Regions from separate parts of the Arthrobacter sp. MMS24-T111 genome, predicted to be linked through region 3. Evidence: riboswitches for the same ligand, from Rfam matches in the RefSeq annotation. Region 3 holds a riboswitch; each other region holds the start of a gene.
What was found. Region 3 has a riboswitch for cyclic di-AMP ahead of ACX5I6_RS01455 (aggregation-promoting factor C-terminal-like domain-containing protein). Riboswitches for the same ligand answer to the same signal wherever they lie in the genome.
Positions count from the first base shown of each region.

Region 1 (7,308 bases), 160 kb from region 3:
CCACGCCCATCGCCCGCTGCTTCCACCGCGTCCCGGAGCATCGCCACCGCCCGGGCTGCCAGCGGCATGTCGCACGCAAGAACCAAAGTGAAGGGCGCCGCTCCCCCACATTCGGCAAGGGCCGCGAGGCCGGCTGAAATCCCGGCGGCAGGACCGGCAAACTTCGGCTCCTCCCGGCATGACAGGACCCCTGGCGGCAGGGCCTGGGCGGCCCCGGCATCATCGGCAGCCCCGCCGGACGGAGGGCTGCCGGCGGAAACATCACCCACGACCACCGTATGGCGGGCACCGGCAGCGGCATCAAGTGTCCATTCCAGGAGGGTTTTTCCCCGCAGGACCAACGATTGCTTGGGCACGCCGCCCAGCCGTGATGACCGGCCGCCCGCCAGGATCAGGGCGTCAAAGATCAACGGGTCCGTTTGCACCCACCCAGCCTAGCGAACAGCAACCGGCCTGGAAGCCGCTTGTCAGGCAGCGCGCTCCGGAAGCAGGAACGGATCCCAGGCGGGGGTTGGCTTTTCCAGCTCCTTGATCTGCCAGATGGTTCCATGCGGCGGCTCCGGTACGAAGCGCAGCGTCCATCCCATCTCGCCGGGGGTATGGTCACCCTTGACGTTGTTGCACCGCAGGCAGGCAGCCACGAGATTCTCCCAGGAATCGGCCCCGCCCCGCGATTTTGGGTGGACGTGGTCGATTGTGTGCGCTGCCTTTCCGCAATACGCACACTTATGCCCGTCACGCCGAAGCACACCACGGCGGCTGACGGCCGTTGAATGGTTATACCGGGGGCGGATGTAGCGGTTGAGGAGGATCACGGACGGGCGGCCCAGGACGTCGGTGGGGCCCACCACGGGATCATCCCCCTCGGCCACCACGCTCGCCTTGCCGGTGAGCACAAGCACCAGCGCCCGGCGGAAGGTGATAACCGCCAGCGGTTCATATCCAGCATTCAGAACGAGAGTGCGCATGCACGTACCTCTTCACGGCCGCACCCGTCAGGGGCACGAGGGCCGGCTGCCCTCGGCATGTCCGGGCTATGGATCGACATCACAAGAGTAAACAGAGAAATGCAATATCAGGTAATCGGTACTCGCCGTGGCCGGCTCCCCCTCCCGGTGGCGGAAGCCTGGGTGCACGCAGAATGGCGCGACTTAAACGGAAAAGACCCCCGCCTCAATGGCAGGGGTCCTTCCGGGCAAATCTCAGGCGCCGCCGCGTGCGGCGGGCTGTAATGGTTACCGGACGTGGATGAAGACCGGTCCGGAGCCAACGTTGGCGCTGAACACAACGGTGTCATTGCCGTTGAAGCCACCGTGGACGGCCATCCCGTTTCCGGCGTAGACGGCAATGTGGGCCATTCCTCCACCACCGTCGGCGTAGTAGATCAGGTCGCCGGGCTGGGCCTGGGAAGCAGGCACCCTGTCACCCAGTGACAGGTAACCGGCGGGCCAGTCGTGGAAGTGGATGCCGACAGCAGCCAGTGCGTTGGTCACCAGCATGGTGCAGTCCTGGTGCACGCCGAGCTGGGCGTAGGCAGCGGAGAGGATGGCAGCACCCTTGCCGCTGGCGGAAACCTGGGCGGCGGGGGCAGCCGTGGCATCGGCAGTTGCAACCTTGGCGGTGACCTTGGGAGCGGCAACGGCCTGGGCAACGGGAGCCGGAGCGGCTTCCTGCACCGCAACCGCGGGCTCGGGAGCCGGAGCCGGAGTGGTGGTGACGGCGGGCTTCTCGAAGCTGATGGCAATGGTGGAAGCCGCCGAGATCGGAGCGTCGACGGCGGATTCAACTTCCATGGCGGAGGCCGGAGCGGAGTCGCGCTTGACGTTGGTGTCGGCAGCGTTGGCTGCGATGCCGCTGGTCAGGACCAGGCCGGAAGCTGCAGCGATTACTGCAGCCTGGCGGCCCATGCCGCCGGCGTTGTCGCTGACAGCCTTGGCAATGATTGCGATCGAGTTGGTTTTGGTGACCTCGGCGCGGTGCCGTGCGGTAGCACGAGTCGTCATCAGTTCTCTCTTTCGTTTTCCTCTGGACCGCGGTGGCCTGTCCGAGGGGGTTGGATGCGCCGGCATCTTGGGGGTACGCCGGCGCGTCCCGAACGGGGATGTTGGTTTCTAGCGAAAAAGCTTTGGGCAAAGAAATAGCCCTTGGAGCGTGGAGCCGAAGAACTACTTGTTCAGGTGGTAGTACGTGGAAGTACCGGTGGCTGCCGGCGAGTGGAGCATGGTTCCCTGCGACGGGTTGAGCGCGCTGATCATCATGCCGTTGCCGACGTAGATGCCGACATGTGCGCCGCCGTTCTGGACCACGAGGTCACCCGGCTGCGGGGTGGAGGTGGGGGTCATGATGCTCCACGCGTTCGTGCGGGGAATGCTGATGCCAGCCTGCGCGTAGACCCACTGGACGAATCCGGAGCAGTCCCAGCCGTTGGGGGTGGTGCCGCCCCATACGTAGGGGTGGCCGATGCCGGTGTAGGCGATCGCGGCGATGCCCGAGGTGGCTGCGGACGAAACGGCCTCCACTGCCTGTCCGGCCTTGGACGCCTCCTGGCCGGCAGCGGTGGCGGTGCGGTCCGCGGACGCGGTGGACTGGGTGCGCACGGCTTCCACCTTCGGGGCGGCGGTGGTCTTGACCGCCGGACGCTCGAAGGAAACGGTGGCCGTGGGGGCCGCGGTGACAGCAAGGGCGGTCTGCGCAGAACCGGACTCCGTGGAGGCCGAGATGCCGGCGGTGGTGTCCGCGGCGTTGGCCGGCAGGCCCATGCTCAGGATGAGGCCCGAAGCCGCTGCCACAACGGCAGCCTGGCGGCCCACGGTCCCGGCATTGGCACTCACGGCCTTGGACATGGCGTCCAAGGGGTTGGCGCGAACCGTTTGCGCACGGTGGCGCGCAGAATTATGGCGTGAAGACACGAAGGTAGCCTCTCCCAATGCCTGCGAGGTGAGCTGTCGGATTCGGATGGGAGTCACCCGGCCACTTCGCTTCCTGGGAAGCTCATGACTTAACCCCAAGGCCTTCCGGAATGCAGAAGGCCAAAATTGGTTCCCCCGCCCCTGCCAGACGATGAAATGCGAACGGACCTTGAGCGGTGGCAGAGTTAGGCAATCCACTCAAGAGCGTCAACTTCGGAAAAGTTGACGCGAGTTAGACGGTACAGCAGTTTTGCTTCAATGTCACATTCAGGTCACGGCGGGTCACCGGAATCTGAGAGTGCGCAATCATACGGTTACAGCCAGCCCATCGGATCGACCACTTCGCCGTTGACCTGGACTTCGAAGTGCAGGTGGCAGCCAGTGGACGCGCCGGTGGTCCCGCTCAGCGCCACGACTTCGCCGCGGGAGACCGTTTGGCCCACCTTGACGTTGAAGGACGAGAGGTGGTTGTACGTGGTCTCCAGGCCGTTGCCGTGGTCGATCACCACCCGGTTTCCACCGCCGAACTGGTGCCAGCCGGCGAAGGTCACGGTTCCTGTTGCGGCCGCCAGGACGGACGTCCCGCACTGTGCCACGAAGTCCTGTCCACGGTGGAAATCTCCGGTGCCGCCGGTAATCGGGCTGACCCGGTAGCCGAAGGGCGACGCGGTCACGAGGGAGGCCAGCGGCGCGGCCAGGGTCCCGGCGGATGCCGCACGCGTCACCGATCCGGCCGACTGGGCGCTCAGCAGTTGCTTCAGCTTCCCGTCGGGGTCCGCCTGCGTCACGACGGCTGAGCGGCTGAAGTCGATCTGGGCGCCTACATCCGCGGAAATCTGGGGCTGGGGGCTGACTGCGGAGGCGGCCTGGGGTGCAATGCCAGCCGCATCCGTCGCCATGACGGGGCTGGTGGCGGGCATGGTCACCGTGAGCACCAGGCCGGTGGCGGCGAGGGCGATGCCGGCCTTTTGGCCGATGCCGCTGGCCGCGGCAAAGTCGGTGATTTGCCGGAAGGGACCCCGGCGCCGGCGTGCATCCCGCTGCGGGTCGCGGGGGCGCTCCGCAGCGGCTACTTCGACAACCCGGGGTGCCTCAGGGGGGCCCGCCGCGCGACGGCGGCCCCGGGAGGTCTGCATGGTCAAGAAGGGTTCCTCTCTGGAATAGCCTGCGGAGTTAGCTGTCGGATTCGGGTCAGAGAGATCAAAGACCCGGTCCGTCATGGGCAAACTTCCACACAGGGGTATTCCCGGAAGAATCCTTCACTGGAGAGGCTTGCTGCTGACGGACTTCACCCCAAGGCAGTCCCCCGCTGCCGGTTGTGGTTCCCCCGCCTCTGCCAGTAACGACTCGTACACCTGGCCCGCTGGCAGAGCTCGGCTCCGGATCAGGTAACGCTTAAGTATCAACGCTGCGTTCCACTATAAGGGCTTAAGACCCTAGGTAACAATTCCGTTATCTTTGCGTGGAATCCCTTGGGTGGGGTATGGGAAGGCGGCGTCAGGCCTGGTTCACGGCGACGAAAACGTGCGCCGCCACCTCGGGAGGCAGCTCCAGCGCGCCCTCGATTCCTGCCACCCGTACCGAAATGTAGTCACCGACGCGTTCAAGGGAGACAGACGCACCGGGCCGGATACCGCCCTCGTCGAGCTGGGTCAGCAGTTCGGGCTCCACCTGGATCGGTTCCGCCAGCCGGCTGATGGTCACGGCAGATTCAGGTCCGTAGGCCTTCATTGCCTCCACCAGGCTCATGGCGCCATCGCCGAACCCGGGCCCGGGCTGGCCGCCCAGCGCGGCAAGGCCGGGGATGGGATTTCCGTAGGGCGACTCCGTAGGGTGGTCCAGCATCTCGTAGATGCGGCGCTCCACCCGTTCGCTCATGACGTGTTCCCAGCGGCAGGCTTCGTCATGGACATAAGCCCAGTCCAGTCCAATCACGTCCGCCAGCAGGCGCTCGGCCAGCCGGTGCTTCCGCATGACCTCAGTGGCACGCTTGCGGCCGGTGTCGGTCAGTTCCAGGTGCCGGTCACCGGAGACGACAACCAGGCCATCACGCTCCATCCGGCCGATGGTCTGGGAAACGGTGGGTCCCGAGTGGCGCAGGCGTTCGGCGATACGGGCCCGGAGGGCAACGATGTTCTCTTCCTCAAGCTCCAGGATGGTCCTGAGGTACATCTCCGTAGTGTCGATCAGATCCGTCATCCAGCTCAGCTCCTCGAGCGCAGTACCTTACGTTGTCCCACCGTATCGCCTCTTCCCGCGACGTAGTCCGGGAAGAGTTTAGCCTATTTTGATTTAGTCCGAATAGGGGCCACGGCCTGCTGCGTCTCATTGGCTGGACATTGGCGCCGCCCGCTCCCGCCACCCTGCGCGCTTCAGGCAGAATTGGGGGAGGTTTGCACTGCAGCCATGGCCGGCTCCCGGCCACCACCACCCGAACCACAGCTTTCGTCCCCGCCGAATGGAGCACCTGTGAGCGACACCAGCATCACGATTCCCGCCAACCTCCTGCCCCAGGACGGGCGGTTCGGGGCCGGCCCCTCGAAGGTCCGGCCGGAACAGATCGATGCCCTGTCCGCCGCGTCGAAGACTATCCTCGGCACATCCCACCGGCAGGCCCCCGTCAAGAACCTGGTGGGCTCCGTCCGCGAAGGACTCAGCCAGTTCTTCCGAGCCCCCGAGGGCTACGAGGTGGTGCTCGGCGTGGGCGGCTCCACCGCGTTCTGGGACATCGCCAGCTTCGGCCTCGTGTCCAGGAAGGCACAGCACCTGTCCTTCGGGGAGTTTGGCTCCAAGTTTGCTTCCGCCACCAACAAAGCGCCGTTCCTGGAAGCGTCCTCGATCATCAAGTCCGAGCCGGGCACCCGACCTGCAGCACAGGCGGAGGCCGGCGTGGACGTCTATGCGTGGCCGCAGAATGAGACCTCCACGGGCGTCGCCGCCCCGGTCAAGCGGGTGCCGGGCGCCGACAAGGATGCCTTGGTCCTGGTGGACGCTACCTCCGCTGCCGGCGGCCTGGACGTCGACGTCGCCGAAAGCGACGTCTACTACTTCGCCCCGCAAAAGAATTTCGCTTCCGACGGCGGCCTCTGGCTCGGCCTGTTCTCCCCGGCCGCCCTGGAGCGCGCTGCCGCCATCAAGGCAAGCGGCCGCTGGATCCCGGACTTCCTGGACCTCCAGACCGCCATCGACAATTCACGGCTGAACCAGACGTACAACACCCCGTCGCTGTCCACCCTGGTAACCCTTGACGCCCAGGTCCAGTGGCTGAACGCCAACGGCGGCCTGGACTTCGCCTCTGCCCGCACCGCGGATTCCGCCGGCCGCATTTACAGCTGGGCTGACGCCTCGGAGTTCGCCACCCCGTTCGTGGCCAACCCGGAGGAGCGCTCCAACGTCATCGCCACCATCGACTTTGACGAGTCGGTGGACGCCGCAACGGTGGCGAAGGTCCTGCGCGCCAACGGCATCGTGGACACCGAGCCCTACCGGAAGCTGGGCCGCAACCAGCTGCGCATCGCCACCTTCGTGGCCATCGAGCCCAGCGACGTGTCGGCACTGCTGTCCAGCATCGACTATGTGGTGGGCGAGCTCCGCAAGTAGTCCAGGCACACACGAAAGGCGCCGCCCGGGAATTCCCGGGCGGCGCCTTTCGTGTGTGGCGGGAACTCCGCGCCTAGTCTTCAGGTTCCGCGTCGCCGGCGGCAGGCTCCGCCCTGTCGTCGGCAGCTTCTTCATCCCCGGACCCCTGCTCCGCTGCGGGCGCCTCGTCCCGGCGGGCTTGTTCGGGTTCCTGCTGCTGCTCGTCCTCGGGGCGCACGCGTTCGGCCCACGGCACCCATTCCGGGGCGAGGATCGAATCTTCAGACGGCAGCAGGCCCAGCTCATCGACAGTTACCACCTTGGAACGGGAGTTGCGGGTCAGCACCGCGTACCACTGCCAGCCGCCGTAGCCGGCCAAGCGGGACTCGAACAAGTGCGTGACCAGCCGGTCGCCCTCGCTCTTGGCACCAAGGTGCGGCCCGATGGTGGCGGGGGGCGTGATGCCCTCAACCGCGGCCCGTGCAACATCGACAGCGGCCGCCAGGAACGCGTCAGGCTTGCCCGTCCGCCATACCGGAACCCCGGCCTTGCGCTTTGGCGCAGCCTTGGCAGCCTGCTCCTGTGGAGCCATGCCCGGTTGTTCAGCTTGGGGGTTCATCGGCGCCTAGACGTCCAGCTCGTCGGCAACCTTGCGCAGGGCGGCCGCGATTGCCTTGCCCTTGTTGCCGTCCGGGTACTTGCCCTTGGACAGCGTCCCGGAGAGGTTGTCCAGGACGGAAACCAGGTCCTGCACCAGCGGCGCGAGGTCCTTGGCGCTGGGACGTTTTGCTTTGGCAATGGACGGAGTCTTGTCCAGCAC
Region 1 covers NZ_JBTZRO010000001.1:166,869-174,176, forward strand. The annotation lists gene ACX5I6_RS00760 (NTP transferase domain-containing protein) at 1-425, opposite strand, end outside; gene ACX5I6_RS00765 (HNH endonuclease) at 468-968, opposite strand; gene ACX5I6_RS00770 (NlpC/P60 family protein) at 1,236-2,003, opposite strand; gene ACX5I6_RS00775 (C40 family peptidase) at 2,166-2,843, opposite strand; cyclic di-AMP (ydaO/yuaA leader) riboswitch at 2,914-3,095, opposite strand; gene ACX5I6_RS00780 (M23 family metallopeptidase) at 3,224-4,045, opposite strand; cyclic di-AMP (ydaO/yuaA leader) riboswitch at 4,058-4,288, opposite strand; gene ACX5I6_RS00785 (metal-dependent transcriptional regulator) at 4,407-5,108, opposite strand; gene serC (phosphoserine transaminase) at 5,379-6,509, shown strand; gene ACX5I6_RS00795 (DUF3027 domain-containing protein) at 6,583-7,107, opposite strand; gene ACX5I6_RS00800 (cold-shock protein) at 7,114-7,308, opposite strand, start outside.
Region 1: it holds a riboswitch for cyclic di-AMP, as region 3 does, so the genes downstream of both, ACX5I6_RS00775 (C40 family peptidase) here and ACX5I6_RS01455 (aggregation-promoting factor C-terminal-like domain-containing protein) in region 3, are expected to answer to the same signal.

Region 2 (7,308 bases), 2.7 Mb from region 3:
ACGTCGTCCTTTCCTACCTGCCGCAGGAAGAGGAAGACGCCGCCCGCATCGCCGGGATCATTGAGGCCGCAGGCCGAAAGGCGGTCAAGGTGCCGGGCGACCTCAAGGACTCCGCGGCGTGCCGCGAACTGGTGGACACTGCGGTGGCGGTCCTGGGCGGGGTTGATCTCCTGGTCAACAACGCCGGAAAGCAGGTTGCCCAGGAGGACCTCCAGGACATCACCGACGAGCAGTTCGACCACACGCTCAAGACCAACGTCTACGCCATGTTCTGGGTCACGAAGGCCGCCGTGCCGCACATGCCGGCCGGCTCCACCATCATCAACACCACCTCCATCCAGGCGTACAATCCGTCCCCGACCCTGGTGGACTACGCCACCACCAAGGCCAGCATCAACAACTTCACCAAGGGCCTGGCGCAGCAGCTTGCGCCCAAGGGAATCCGGGTGAACGCCGTGGCGCCCGGACCCATCTGGACTCCGCTGCAGGTCAGCAGCGGCCAGCCCAAGGAGGCATTGCCGGAGTTCGGCCAGTCCACTCCCCTGGGCCGCGCCGGCCAGCCCGCTGAACTGGCCCCCGCCTACGTCTTCCTGGCCTCACCCGAGTCCAGCTATGTGGTGGGCGAGACACTGAACGTCAACGGCGGCAGCCCCACCCCGTAGCCTGCGGGCAGCCCAACACGGCCGGGCTCCCTGTTATTCGGTGGCGTCCTGGCCGGCCAGGAGCTCATCCGTGGCTGGATCCGGCTCGCCATCGAAAAATTGCGCCAGGACCGTCTTGAACACTGTTTCTCCGGGCGCGGCCCGGAGAAACAGTGTCATGGACGAACGGAGCTTCTGCGCATCGATTCCGCCAAGGATGTCCGACGCTGAACGGCCGGCATGCGTGGTGAGAGCCAGGGCGCACTCCAGAAGGCGCGGGCCCAGGACGGGGTGGTCCAGGTAGGCCCGGGCCTCCGCCAGGGACGAGATGGCGTAGGTGCGTGATGTGGCGCTCCGCCCCAGCCCGGCAACCTGGGGGAAAATGAACCACATCCAATGGCCGGTCTTATTGCCGAGCTGCAGTTCGCCGAGCGCGCTTCCGTAGGTGTCCCCGCCGTCTTGGGCGGCGACGAATCGCTCCAGGTCAAACGCTTCACTCATGGGGTCTCCTCTGCGGGTTGCGGGTCACTGCGCCAACTCTTTTTCCAGGAGGCCTGCTGCCGTTTGGAGCTGGGGTTCCGGGTCTTCGCGCCATCGCGCCAGGACAGCCGCGGCCCGCTGTCGGTCGCGGTGGTCCAAGCCGGCCAGCAAGGGCACCAGGACGTCGGAGACCAAGGGCGCGGCCAGGTCCACCGCCTGGGCCGAGCGAAGAAAGCCCTCCAACCGGGTCAGGTCCGAATGCCGCAGCAACTGCACCTTTGTTTGCAGCAGGACGATGGCGGCCAGGCGGCGTTCGAAGACCGGCCGCGAGCCGGGTTTCGGCTGGCCCCACAGGGCGGAGGCCAGCATGACCGTGGTGTCGTGGCCCATGTCCTTGAACTTCCGAAGGGCGTCCCGGACGGTGCCGCGGACTGCGCCGATCGAAGACCCGTAAGAGGCCAGGGCTCCGCCCAGCCGGCAGCCCACTTCGTCGGCCCGGTACCAGGCTCCCTCGTTCTGGAGGGTCCGGTCGATGAATTCAGCAGCAGCGGCGACGTCGGACACCCCGGTCACCGCGCCCGTCCCGCAGAGGCATGAAGGATGCAGAAGGGGGTCCAGGGCCGCGCCTCGAGCCTGCCGTCCGCGATGGGCTCGCCGCAGACCGCGCAGGTTCCATAGGTGCCGTTGGCCAGCCGGGCGAGGGCTGCCTCCACCTGGTCCAAGCCGGCTGAACTCTGCTTCAACAATGCCGATGCCTGCGACAGTTCGAAGGCGATCGTGGCGCCCTCGGGATCGTGTTCGTCGTCGACGTTGGAGTCCTGCCGGGCCGAGTTGGCCGCGTCGATATCGGCCCGCAGCGCCGGCAACAGTGCCAGCCGCCGGGCCCGTTCCTCTTCGAGCAGCACCCTGAACCGTTCGAAATCTGGCATGCCGAAAGCCTAGCGCGTCAGTCAGTACCAGTTCAGGGCGACAGAATGGCTCCAGGCGCCGCACGGGGACCCGTAGCGGTCGCGGATGTAGCCAAGCCCCCATTCGATCTGCGTCCGGTAGCTGGTCAGCCAGTCGCTTCCGGCGCTGGCGTACTTTCCCGGCGGCAGGGCCTGGGCTATGCCATAGGCCCCGGATGAGGCATTCGTGGCAGTGGTCAGCCATCCGGATTCCTTGGTCCACAGCTGGGACAGGCACTGGAACTGGTCCGGGCCCCAGCCGAAGGCGCTTAGGCGTCCGGAGGCATAGGCCTTGGCGCCGGCCGGATCATTGACGGCACCGCCGGGGATGGAGGGAACGACGACGGGCGGCGGGCTGGTCACGGCAGGCGGCGGCGGATTGCCGGGAACCGGGTCCTCCGGCGGGGCCGGTATTGCCGCGTTGCCGGCCGGAGCTGCGGGCGCGGGGTTGGGCTGCCGGGCTGCGGCTGCGGCGGCCTGCGCCGCGGCTTCGGCCTGCCGGCGGGCCTGCTCCGCCGCGGCGGCGCGCTTGGCCTCCTGGGCCGCTTCATAGGCAGCCAGCGCCACCTGGCCCTGCCGGTACTCTCCCTCGAGTGCCGCCGTCGTCCCCTTCAGCGAGGCCAGCTGGGCCGTCAGCTCCGTGCTGTGCTGCTGTTCGTCACTGACCTGCCGGGCGAGCGCGTCCTGGGCGGAGCGGGCCGCGTCCAGTTTGGCCTTTGCTTCCCCGGACAGGCGTTCCCGCTCAGTGCGGGCCACTTTTTCCTGGTCTGCCAGTGACGCGGCAACCTGTCCGGCGGCGGCAGCTTTCTCCACCAGGGCCGCAGTCTTGTCGCCCACCAACTGGACGAGGTTGAGCCCCTGGACGCTGTTGTTTTGGAGGGCATCCAGGGCCACGAAGAACCCGGTATTGGTTCCGCCCGTCTTGTACGACTGGACGGCAAGTGCTCCGATTTCCTTGCGGTGCCGGGCCAGTTCGTCATTGGCGCGGGCGGCCTGGGCGGACAATGAATCCAGCTTCACCGATGCCGCCTGCAGCTCGGCGTCGGCTGCGGCGTAGTCGGCCGCTGCCCGGACCGCAGTGTCACCGGCGGCTTCAGCCTGGGTCTGGAGTCCGTTCAGCAGCCCATTGATGGTGGTGATCTCTGCCGCTTTCGCCGCCTCGGAAGACTGTGCCTGCTGCACGTCAGCCCAGGACGGATATCCACCGGGAGGTGCAGGCTCGTCCGCAGAGGCAGGCAGCACCGTGGCCGCTGCCACTGCGATGGCGAGCAGTCCCCCCAACAGCGGGGACTTGGGCATGGTCACGAACAGGGGCATAGTCCCGAAGCATACCGGCGGCACGCCGGGGCGGAAAGGCGCCCGTGCCCGGTTTGTTACCCTTTCGCGCCGGCGGCGGACCGGCCGGAGTCCAGCATGGGTGGACAGGACACATCCAATCGCTGGTTGAATACGAGAGAGGAAGCTCGTATGTTACCGAAACGTGACAATTGTGGGGTTGGCGGGTTATGGTCTTCGGGTGTCCCTCCCCAAACGGGACACTCCCATCAGTTTGCCGAGCCCTGCCGCTGATACCGGGATTCAACCGCTTTCATGCTGGCAGGGACGGGGGAACCAAGTTTCCACGACCTTTGAGGTCTTGGGGTTAAGTCGGACAGCTCCTCCGCCCACCGCGGAGATGTGTTCGGCCGGGTATCTCCAACCCGAACCCGACAGCTCACCCCGCAGGCATGGGAGAGGCGATCAATCGTGTCAAAGAATCTCAGCACTGCCCGCCACCGCGCGACCCCGGCCCACTCCATTGCGCTCGAGGGACTTGCCGTGACGGCCAAATCACAGGCCCGTTCGTTGGGCCGTCCGGCGCTCGCCGTTGCCGCCGCGTCCGGCATTGCCTTCGGCGTCGGCGCCCCGGCCCACGCGGGCGTGACGGGCGCGGACACCACTGAACAGGCCAGCGTCCAGGCCGCCGCGTCTCCTGCAGCTGCTCCGGCAGCCGCGGCAGCAACCGTCCACACCGTCGTTTCCGGGGATACCCTCGGCGCAATTTCGGCCGCGTACGGAGTCAGCCTCAATGACGTCCTGGCTGCCAACGGCCTCGGATTGTGGTCCATCATCTACCCCGGTGACCAGATCCAGATCCCCGGCGCGGGCTACGTGGCAGCACCTGCCCCGGCGCCGGCGGCGGCCCCCGTCCAGGCGGCAGCCGCCACCGCACCGGCGAACACCGGCATGAACATGTCCTACGCATCCGCGACGCCGGTGGCCTCCACCACCGGGACCGGGACCGGCGCTGCCATCCTGGCCTCGGCCTACAGCCAGATCGGCGTGAGCCAGGACTGCACCGCCATGGTTGAAAAGGCCCTTCGCTCCGTCGGCAAGAGTGTTGGCGACCTGGCTCCCACGCAGTTCTTCCAGTACGGCAGCGTGGTCGGGAGCCCGGCACCCGGCGACCTCATCATCACGTCGGGCCACGTGGGCGTTTACGCCGGCAACGGCCAGGTTGTGAGCGGCGGCGTCAACGGCTACACCACGCAGGTTCACTCCATCAGCTGGCTCAGCGGCTACTCAGTGGTCCGCGTGGCCTAGTCTTCGCCAGCAAAGCCTGCTCCCAACAGGAGGGTGGCAGCCGGGTCTCCGGTTGCCACCCTCCTGTTGTTATTAGATCAGGTCCCGCAAAAGGTCGTGTAGGTCCCGAAGTCCGCCGGGGGACCTTCCATGTAGCGTTCCAGCCCGGGGCGCTCGGTGAAAGGATCGGTGACGGCCTGAAGCAGGCGGTGCAGCAGAGCCACGTCGCCTTCCGTGCCGGCGGCGAGGGCTTCCTCCACCAGGTGGTTCCGCGGAATGTAGGCCGGGTTGACGCTGTCCATCAGCCCTGCGTCGGGTTGCAGCGCCAACCACCGGTCCGACCAGGCGTCGAAGCCGGCCAAATCCATCACCATCCCGCGCACCGGTCGCAGATCGCCGCAGGCCGCCCTGCCGAGGTTACGGAAGAACAAGGTGTAGTCCACCGGGCCGTCCTTGAGGATGGCCACAACCTCGTCAATAACACTGGACGCGGCGTCGTCGCTGACGTTTCCAGCGGCAAGGCCCAGTTTGGTTTTCATGCCGCCGGTCCACGCCGTGCTGTACTGTCCACGGAATCCACCGAGCACTTCCACCGCTGCGGCAACGGCATTGTCCTCGTCTCCGTCAATGAGCGGGAGCATCGACTCGGCAAGGCGGGCGAGGTTCCATTCGGCAAGGATGGGCTGGTTGGCGTAGGCGTAGCGGCCGCTGACGTCGATGGAACTGAAGACGGCGGCGGGATTGAAGGCATCCAGGAACGCACACGGGCCGTAGTCGATGGTTTCCCCTGAGATGGTCATGTTGTCCGTATTCATGACCCCGTGTACGAATCCAGCCAGCATCCACCGGGCCACAAGTCCGGCCTGGGCGGCAACGACGGACGCGAACAGTGCCAGGTAGGGGTTGGGGGCCACGGCAGCGTCCGGGTACAGCCTGCTGATGGCGTGGTCCGCCAGCCGTTTGAGCAGGTCCATGTTTTCCGTGGCCCGGGCGTACTGGAAACTCCCAACCCTCAGGTGGCTGTGGGCCACCCGTGCCAGGACGGCGCCGGGCAGCATGCCCTCGCGGCGGACCTGCCGCCCCGTCGCCACGACGGCGAGAGAGCGGGTGGTGGGAATACCCAGGGCGTGCATGGCCTCACTGACTACGTACTCACGCAGCATGGGCCCGACGACGGCCCGGCCGTCCCCGGCGCGGGCGAAGGGGGTGCGCCCCGAGCCTTTGAGGTGGATGTCCAGCAGGTGGCCGGCGCGGTCCGTGACTTCCCCCAGCAGGAGCGCGCGCCCGTCGCCGAGCAATGGCGAGTAGCCGCCGAACTGGTGTCCAGCGTAAGCCTGTGCCACCGGAGTGGCGCCTGCGGGAAGGTGGTTGCCCACGAGGAGGCGCACCCCTTCGGGACTGCGGAGGTACTGCGGGTCAAGGCCCAGGCCTGCGGCAAGCTTTTCATTCAGGACCAGGAGTTCGGGGTCCGGCGCTTCCTCGGCCTGCCAGGGAACAGCAAGTTCCGCCAGTTCACGGGCGAAACGGCCGTCGAAGGTGACCGTGGATTCAGCTGCTGCCGTCATGGATTAACCCTAGCGCCATAGTGCCGCCTGGCCCCTCCTTCACCACAGGGTCACGCACTGCCGGCGCCGGCTCCCGCATCATGCAGCCCCTTGGCATAGGCGGCCTGGCCGGCATGCTGGAGGCAGTCCCCCAGGATGCTGACAAGCCGCACGCCAAGGGTCACCGGCGGATCCCAGCGCCTGTCCACCACGCGGTCCAGGTCCGGGCCTTCCAGGCCTTCGAGGACCTTCGTGGTTTGCCGGTGGACCGCTTCACAGTACTCAAGCAGGAGTTCACCGGATGCCCTGACAGTATCCACCTGGCTGCTGGAGTGGCCGTAGCCCGTGTCGCCTTCCGCCAAGGGGAGGCCAAAACGCGACGCGAAGCCTTCGGATGTCCAGACCTGTTCCAACGCCGAGGCGGAGGCGACCTGCGCATCCTCCACCCTGCCCAGGTGCCACACCAGCCAGGCAATGGAGTTGCCGCGGCCGGAGGGACGGTGCTGGAGCTGTTCCTCATCGAGCCCGTCTAGCACCTGCCGGACCAGGCGCGGGAGGCGGCCAAACGACTCAAGCAGCAGTTCTCTGGAATCCATGGACCTGGTGCCTTTCTGGTCGAGCGCAGCCGGGAACAATAAGCTTACTGAGTAAACGTAGCGCCTGTGAACAGCCGGCCCGGTCAACACATGCCCTTTTCGGCTTCCAGGGGGCAGGGGGCACAAGGTAAACAAGGTGCATCATTTCGTGGGCCGGGCGGTCACGGCAAGCAAGGAGAAGCGATGGAACGCAGCAATGTATCCCCGGACGGACACGAAGTGGAACCGTCCCGGCCCCAGTCCCTCGCTACAAGGATGTCAGCCCTCTGGGCGGATGGCCTGGGCAGGGCCAGCATCCGGGCGGTCCAGACGCTCTCGCTGCTGGCGCTGGCCTGGGTGGCCGTGGTGGCCGCCACCCGGGTTCCGCTGGTGACCATCCCCGTGCTGGTCGCCTTGATCCTGGCCTCGGCAATGGCTCCGGCCGTGCGGTGGCTCGCCTCCCACGGCTTCCCCCGGGCGCTGGCCGTGCTGTCATCCTTCCTGGTGATCATCGCCGTAGCGGCCGGGGTGGTGGGCGGCATCGTTGCACTGGTCCGGC
Region 2 covers NZ_JBTZRO010000001.1:3,018,904-3,026,211, reverse strand. The annotation lists gene ACX5I6_RS14230 (glucose 1-dehydrogenase) at 1-662, shown strand, start outside; gene ACX5I6_RS14225 (DUF1810 domain-containing protein) at 696-1,142, opposite strand; gene ACX5I6_RS14220 (DNA alkylation repair protein) at 1,167-1,694, opposite strand; gene ACX5I6_RS14215 (TraR/DksA family transcriptional regulator) at 1,691-2,050, opposite strand; gene ACX5I6_RS14210 (coiled-coil domain-containing protein) at 2,072-3,385, opposite strand; cyclic di-AMP (ydaO/yuaA leader) riboswitch at 3,642-3,811, shown strand; gene ACX5I6_RS14205 (C40 family peptidase) at 3,815-4,651, shown strand; gene ACX5I6_RS14200 (protein adenylyltransferase SelO) at 4,729-6,195, opposite strand; gene ACX5I6_RS14195 (mycothiol transferase) at 6,246-6,770, opposite strand; gene ACX5I6_RS14190 (AI-2E family transporter) at 6,954-7,308, shown strand, end outside.
Region 2: it holds a riboswitch for cyclic di-AMP, as region 3 does, so the genes downstream of both, ACX5I6_RS14205 (C40 family peptidase) here and ACX5I6_RS01455 (aggregation-promoting factor C-terminal-like domain-containing protein) in region 3, are expected to answer to the same signal.

Region 3 (7,308 bases):
AACACGCCGTCGCCGGTCTTCCGCCAGCTGACGGAAGAGCTGGTGACCCTCCTGGCCTATGAGGCCACGCGGGAGGTCCGCACCGAGCCCGTGACCATCCAGACGCCCGTCAGCACCACGGTCGGCACCGCGTTCACCAAACCCACCCCGCTGGTGGTACCCATCCTGCGCGCCGGCCTGGGCATGCTGGAAGGCATGACCAAGCTGGTTCCCACCGCTGAGGTGGGCTTCCTGGGCATGGCCCGGGACGAGGAAACCCTGGACATCATCACGTATGCCGAACGCCTTCCCGAGGACCTCACCGGCCGCCAGGTCTTCGTCCTGGACCCGATGCTGGCCACCGGCGGGACCCTGCGTGAGGCCATCAAGTTCCTCTTCAAGCGCGGCGCCTCCGACGTCACCTGCATTTGCCTGCTGGCAGCCCCGGAGGGCCTGGCCAAGCTGGAGGAAGAACTGGGCGACGCCAATGTGCACATCGTGCTGGCCTCCATCGACGAGAAGCTCAACGAGAAGTCCTACATCGTCCCTGGCCTGGGCGACGCCGGCGACCGCCTGTACGGCATCGCCGGGTAGGTTCCACCCTTTTTCAAAACGGTTCCCGCCGCTACCCTGTGCGGATGGACTGGAAACTTGAACTTGTCTTTGTCCCTGTATCCGACGTTGACCGTGCCAAGGATTTCTACGTCAACAAGGTTGGCTTCAACGCCGACTACGACGAACGACCCTCGGAGTCGATCCGCTTCGTGCAGCTGACGCCGCCCGGCTCCGCCTGCTCCATCTGCATCGGCGAAGGGCTCACCGACGCTCCGCCGGGCACCGGCTCCAACCTGCAGCTGGTGGTCAGCGACATCGAGGCTGCCCACCGCCAGCTCAAGGGCAACGGCGTGGACGTCAGCGACGTGGATGTGCAGCAGTGGGGCCATTTCCTGTATTTCGCCGATCCGGACGGCAATAAGTGGTCTGTCCAGTACATCCCATGGCGGAACGCCGGGCCCGGCGACGTCCAGGGCGCCGGTTAACGCAAACCGCGGGCCGCATCAACGTGATGCGGCCCGCGGTTTGCGTTGTGCCTGGTGCTGGGGGTGCCTAGTACCAGTTGTGTGCCAGGTGGAAGTTCAACGCACCGCAGGGCGAGGCGTAGCTCTTCTTGATGTAGTCCAGGCCCCAGTTGATCTGCGTGCGGTAGTTGGTCAGGTAGTCGGCCCCTGCGCTGGCCATCTTCTCCGCAGGCAGCGACTGGACGATGCCGTACGCGCCGCTGCTGGCGTTGGTGGCGGTGGTGGTCCAATCGGATTCCTTGGTCCACAGCGTCTGCAGGCACTGCATCTGGTCCGGTCCCCAGCCGAAGGAGGACAGCTGGCTGGCGGCGTAGGCCTGGGCGCCCGCGGGATCGTTAACCGCGACGACGGGAGCAGGCGCAGGTGCGGGGGCCGGTGCCGGGGCGGGTGCTTCAGCCGGCGGGGCGGCGGGAGCGGGCGCGGGGGCCGGCTCCGCGGCCTGCGGTGCCACGCTGATGGCGGAAGGAGCAGGATTAGCGGCCGGGTTGGACCGGATTTCGCTCTTCTCGATGCTCATCTGGGCATCCGCCGCCGACGTGGAAGCGCTTGACCCGGTGGACGACGCCTGGGTCATGCTGTTGGTCGCCTGGCCTGCCGCGCCAACGCCAACCAGCACTGCGCATGATGCAGCGAGGACCGCAACACGCCGGCCCACGGTGGTCTTTTTGGCGGGCTGGGGTTTGGCCCGATGTTTTGCCTTGGTTTGCAGGCATGGTTTTGCCATGGATTTAGACATGATTGATCGCCTCTCACACCTGCGGAGTTAGCTGTCGGGTTCGGATGAGGGCATCCGGCCGCACGGAAAAAACACGTGCTGGCTTAACCCCAAGGGCAATCATTGCCCGGGACGGTGGGTCCCCCGCCTCTGCCGTTGCTCAAGCGGAATCCGGGAAGCGGCAGAGCTTGGCGTCAACCCGGGATATGCGGCCCGAACGGGGACCGCACCCAATCGACGGTACAGGAAGATTGCGCATTAGTCACATTTGGGTAACGGAAGTCACGAATCATGGCGCGTCGATTTGCTGCAGACCGGGCTCCGCAGTTGGGTTTATCCCGCTAAAACGTAGACGGTGGTCCCGCCAATGTTTTGCGCCGGGAAGGTGGACGCCACCCACTGCGCAATCCGGTTGGAGGCGTCAGAGCCGCTGCTGGACATCACGGTCCCGCCGGAAATGAAGTAGTGGATCCGGCCTTGGGAGACCAGCGCTTGGAACTGTTCCAGCGTGGGGGAGGGGTCGGTGCCGTTGAAGCCGCCCACGGCCATCACCGGCAGTTCCGTGGCCAGTTGGTAACCTGCGGCATTGTTCGAACCGACTACTGCCGCTGCCCAGGTGTAGTTTGAGGCACCGTCCTTCAATGCGGCCACCAGCCCGGCCGACGGCGTGGGCGCGCCCAGGAGGCCGCCCATCCCGCCGGCGCGGCCACCGGTGGCACCCTGACCGCCCTGCGCTGCCCCGCCCTGGCCTGCACCCTGGCCTTGTCCGGCCTGGCCGTTGAACTGCCGGGACGTGCCGCCCGCGCCAAACCCGCCGGTCCGGTTTCCGCCGAACCCGCCCGGGCCGCCGAACGACGTCGCCGGTCCGGCGCTAACAATGGCCCCGCTGTGCGCCGTCGCCGCCGTCGACATGGAGAAGGCCAACGGGCCGGCGAGCGATGCCGCAATGGCGAGCGCCGTCGTCGTCCGTTGCACGGAGCTCAGGCCGATGAACCTGTTCAACCCTGTTCCTGCTGCGGCCGCAAGGCCTGCCGCCAGCACCACCCAGCGCAGCCACGGGCCGTAGGCGGATGTGGTTCCCAGCAGGGTGAATGCCATCAGGGCTGCCGCGGCCACTGCGGCGGCCAGGAAGACCGCCGCGGCGGCCTGCCGCCGGTGCTGCCAGAGAAGTACCGGGCCCAGGCCGGCCAGGGCTGCGATCCCGGGCGCCAACGCCACCGCGTAGTAGGGGTGGATGATGCCCGCCATGAAACTGAAGACCAGGCCGGTCACCAGGACCCAGGAACCCCAGATGAGCACCGACGCCCGGACGGCGTCAGTCCGCGGCGCCCGGCGTCCCACCCATAGCAGGCCGGCAGCAAGGATCAGTGCGGAGGGCAGCAGCCACGCGATCTGGCCGCCAAACTCGCTGTTGAACATCCGCAGCAGCCCGGGAACGCCCCAGCCGTTGGCGCCGCCCACGCTCCCTGTCTCGTCGCCTGTCAGCCGGCCCAAGCCGTTGTAGCCGAGGGTCAGTTCCAGGATGGAATTGTCCTGCGAACCACCAATGAACGGACGGTCCGCAGCCGGGATGAGCTCCACGACCGCCAGCCACCAGCCGGCCGCGGCAAGCATCGCGGCACCGGCGGCGAGCAGGTGCAGCAGCCGCCGGCCCAGCCTGGCGGGCGCCGCGACCAGGTAGGCGAGGGCAAAACCGGGAACCACCAGCAGGACCTGCAGCTGCTTGGCAAGGAATCCGAAGCCCAGGAATACCCCTGCCAGCAGGAGCCAGCGCAACCTGTCCTCCTGCACGGAGCGGAGCACCGCATAGGCGGCGGCGGTCATGAGCAGCACCAGCTGGGCGTCCGGGTTGTTGAACCGGAACATCAGCGTGGCTACGGGCGTCAGTGCCAGCGCAATGGCGGCCAGCAGCCCTGCCCGGTGGGCGAGCCGCGGGTCACCAGTGGCCGGCGCCGCGGCCCGCCGGACGGCCAGGTACAGCAGCCAGGCGGTGCCGACGCCCATCAGGGCCTCAGGAACCAGGATGCTCCAGGAGCTCAGGCCGAAAATCCGGACCGACAACCCCATGATCCACAGGGACGCCGGTGGCTTGTCCACCGTGATGGAGTTGGCGGCGTCCGAGGAGCCGAAGAACCAGGCCGCCCAGTCCTGCGATCCGGCCTGGGCAGCGGCGGAGTAGAAAGCGTTGGCCCAGCCCGATGCCCCGAGGTTCCACAGGTACAGCACGGCGGTAGCTGCCAGCACGGCTGCAAGTTCCAGCCGGTGCCGGCGGGCCGGGGGATCCCGCCGCACGCGGGCCGCGGCACCAGGGCGGTGGGCAGCGGGAGCGGAGGGAGCCTGCACTGGGGTGGGGTAAGAGCTGGCCATGGGGTCCTACTTGGTGAGTTGGTACACCGTGGAGTTACCCACGGTTTGGGCCTGGAAGTTGGCTTGCACCCAGGCGGCCACCTCGGAGTTGCCGCCCCGGCCGCCCATGCCGGCGCCCATGCCGCCTTCGATGAAGTAGCCGATCTCACCCTTTGCCACCATGGCCTGGAACTCGGCGAGCGTGGGATAGGGGTCACCGCCGTTCCAGCCGCCCAGGGCAATGACGTTGGTGTTCGTGGCCAGTTCCAGGCTGGCGGCCTGGCTGGCCCCGGAGACAATCGCCGACCACTTCGTGCTGGTGCCCGTGAGCAGCGCGGTTACGGCTGCATCGGCGGTGCCTTCGCCGGGACCGCCGGGACCGCCGGCCCCGCCGGCTCCGGGGGCGCCGTTGACGCCGCCGGCTCCGTTCGCGGGATCAAAACCGCCGGTACCGGCTGCCGCATCTGTTCCGTCGGTCCGGTCGCCACGGAGCGCGGCGTCGTCCCGGAACCCGGCAGCCCTGTTCCCGAAACCGCCCGCCGAGGAACCCGCGGGCCCCGACGTCGGGATGGATCCCGAGTGGGCGGACGCGGCGGTGGCCAGGGTCCAGGCAGCCGTTCCAAGGCCCCCGGCAAGCAAAGAGAGAACGACGACGGCGGCCGTCCCGGAGCGCCGGAACCGTCCCGCAGCGCCCTTGCCGTCAAGGCGGAGGAGGATGGCGGCCGCCGCGAGGACACCGAGGACGATGGTGGCGATGCGCAACCACGGCAGCCATGACGTGTCGCGGCCCAGCAGCACCGAGGACCAGACTGAGGTGCCCAGGACCACGACGGCCAGAGTTGTCCGTGCCGGCCAGTACGCGCGGCCGCGCCAGAGTTCCGCCGCGCCGATGCCCACCAGCGCGGCGATGGCCGGGGCCAGTGCCACTGAGTAGTAGGGGTGGACGATGCCGCTCATGAAGCTGAAGACGCCCGCCGTGACCAGAAGCCAGCCGCCCCACAGGATCAGGGCCGCGCGGCTCCGGGACGTGCGCGCTTCGCGGCGGGTGAACCACAAGCCTGCCACCAGCAGCACCAGCGCGGCGGGCAGCAGCCACGACACCTCGCCGCCGAAGCTGGTCCCGAACATCCGCAGCAGGCCGGCCGCTCCGCCGAACCCGGCATTGCCGCCGCCGAAGCCGCCCGCCGCACCGCCGCCCGGGCCACCGGCTCCGCCTCCGGGCATTCCTTCACCCGAACCGGTGATGCGGGCCAGGCCGTTGTAGCCGAAGGTCAGTTCCAGGAAGCTGTTGGTGGTGGACCCGGCCATGTACGGCCGTTCCGAGGCCGGCGTCAGCTGGAAAAGGGCGACGTAGCTGCCGGCCACCACGATGATCCCGCCCAGCGCGCCGAGCAGGTGCACCAGCCGGCGTCCCACCGGGGTGGGGGCAGCCCACAGGTACGCAAGTCCAAGCGCGGGGACCACCAGGAAGCCTTGCAGCATCTTGCTGAGGAACGCCATGCCAATCACGGCCCCCGCCGCCACCAGCCACTTCCATCCGGCCCGTTCGATGGCCCGGGTGGTGAAGTACGCCGCCAGCACCAGGCAGAGGGTGAGCATGTCGTCCGGGTTGTTGAATTTGAACATCAGCGCCGCTACGGGCGTCAGTGCCAGGGCGCCGCCTGCCAGGAGGCCTGCCGCCGGTCCGGAAACCCGCTTCACGGCGAGGTACAGGAAGCCGACGGCGGCCACTCCCATGAGCGCCTCGGGCACCAGCATGCTCAGTGACGAGAAGCCGAAGATGCGGCCCGCGAGGGCCGGGATCCAGAGCGCCGCGGGCGGCTTGTCCACGGTGATGGCGTTTCCGGCGTCGAGCGATCCGAAGAGGAACGCCGTCCAGTCCTTGGTGCCCGCCTGGATGGCAGCGGCATAGAAGGAGTTTCCGTAGCCGGTGGCGGCCAGGTTCCAGAGGTACAGGATTGCCGTGGCCACCAGGAGGCCTGCGGCCGAGGGGCGCACCCAGCGGGGCTGGCCGCCGAAGGCGTAGCGGGCCCAGCGCGGTCCGGGGTGTGCGGGGCCGGCCGTGGACACTGCGGCACCTGACGGGTGCTGTGGACCGGCGGTTGACTCGGTGGTCGATCCGGCGCCTGCCGGTGAAATGGTGGAGGTCATGATGCTGCCGTTTCTGTGGAGGCGGTGGCTGTCGTGTCGTCGGCGGACGATGCCGCGGGGGTTCCGGCGGAAGTTGTTGCCGGTCCCGGGCCTGTCCCGGGACCGGGGCGCGCGGTGGGTGCTGTGCGCGGCGCCCGCTCCCGGAAGACCCAGAGCCGGAACAGCAGGAACCGCACGGCAGTGGCGGCGAGGTTCGCCGCCACGACGGTGAGGATTTCCGCCCACCGGTCCGGCGTCGTCGTCTTGTGCACCAGTGCCAGCGCACCCGAGGTGAGCACCAGGCCGATGCCGAACACGATCAGCCCCTCAAAGTGGTGCCGGACCGGGTTGCCGCCCTGGATACCGAACGTGAAGCGCCGGTTGGCTCCCGTGTTGGCCACCGCCGTGATCAGCAGGGCCAGGAAGTTGGCAAGTTGGGGATCCATGAAGCCGCGGCAGAATACGAAGATCGCCAGGTAGGCCAGGGTCGACGCGGCACCGATGGCGGCGAAGCGCACCAACTGGCCAAACAGGCTGCCGCCGCGCGTTTGCTCGGCCGCCCGGGACGAGGCGGGCAGCGGCCCCCGCGCCAGGGCTGCCCGCAGCCCGGAACCGGGATGCGGCCGTAGAGCAGGTCGAGGGTGAGCCGTGCCATGCCCCGGACGTCCGCCAGCGCCGTCCGGAGCACGTCAACGCTTGAATCAGGATCGTCGATCCAGTCCACGGGAACTTCATGGACGCGCAGGCCGCACCGCTCCGCCAGGACCAGGAGCTCGGTGTCAAAGAACCAGGAGTTGTCCACGGTGTACGGAAGGATCTGTTGGGCGACGTCTGCGCGGATCGCCTTGAACCCGCACTGTGCGTCACTGAACCGGGCACCCATGAAGGAGTGCAGCATCAGGTTGTAGCCGCGCGAGATGAATTCCCGCTTGGGTCCGCGGACTACGCGGGAGTTGCGGGTCAGCCGGGTGCCGATGGCAAGGTCCGAATGGCCGGAGATCAGCGGCGCCAACAGTGGTGCCAGGGCCGCAAGGTCGGTGGAGAGGTCCACGTCCATGT
Region 3 covers NZ_JBTZRO010000001.1:322,996-330,303, reverse strand. The annotation lists gene upp (uracil phosphoribosyltransferase) at 1-573, shown strand, start outside; gene ACX5I6_RS01460 (glyoxalase superfamily protein) at 618-1,019, shown strand; gene ACX5I6_RS01455 (aggregation-promoting factor C-terminal-like domain-containing protein) at 1,087-1,794, opposite strand; cyclic di-AMP (ydaO/yuaA leader) riboswitch at 1,800-1,960, opposite strand; gene ACX5I6_RS01450 (glycosyltransferase family 39 protein) at 2,107-4,140, opposite strand; gene ACX5I6_RS01445 (ArnT family glycosyltransferase) at 4,147-6,270, opposite strand; partial or broken gene ACX5I6_RS01440 (bifunctional glycosyltransferase family 2/GtrA family protein) at 6,267-7,308, opposite strand, start outside.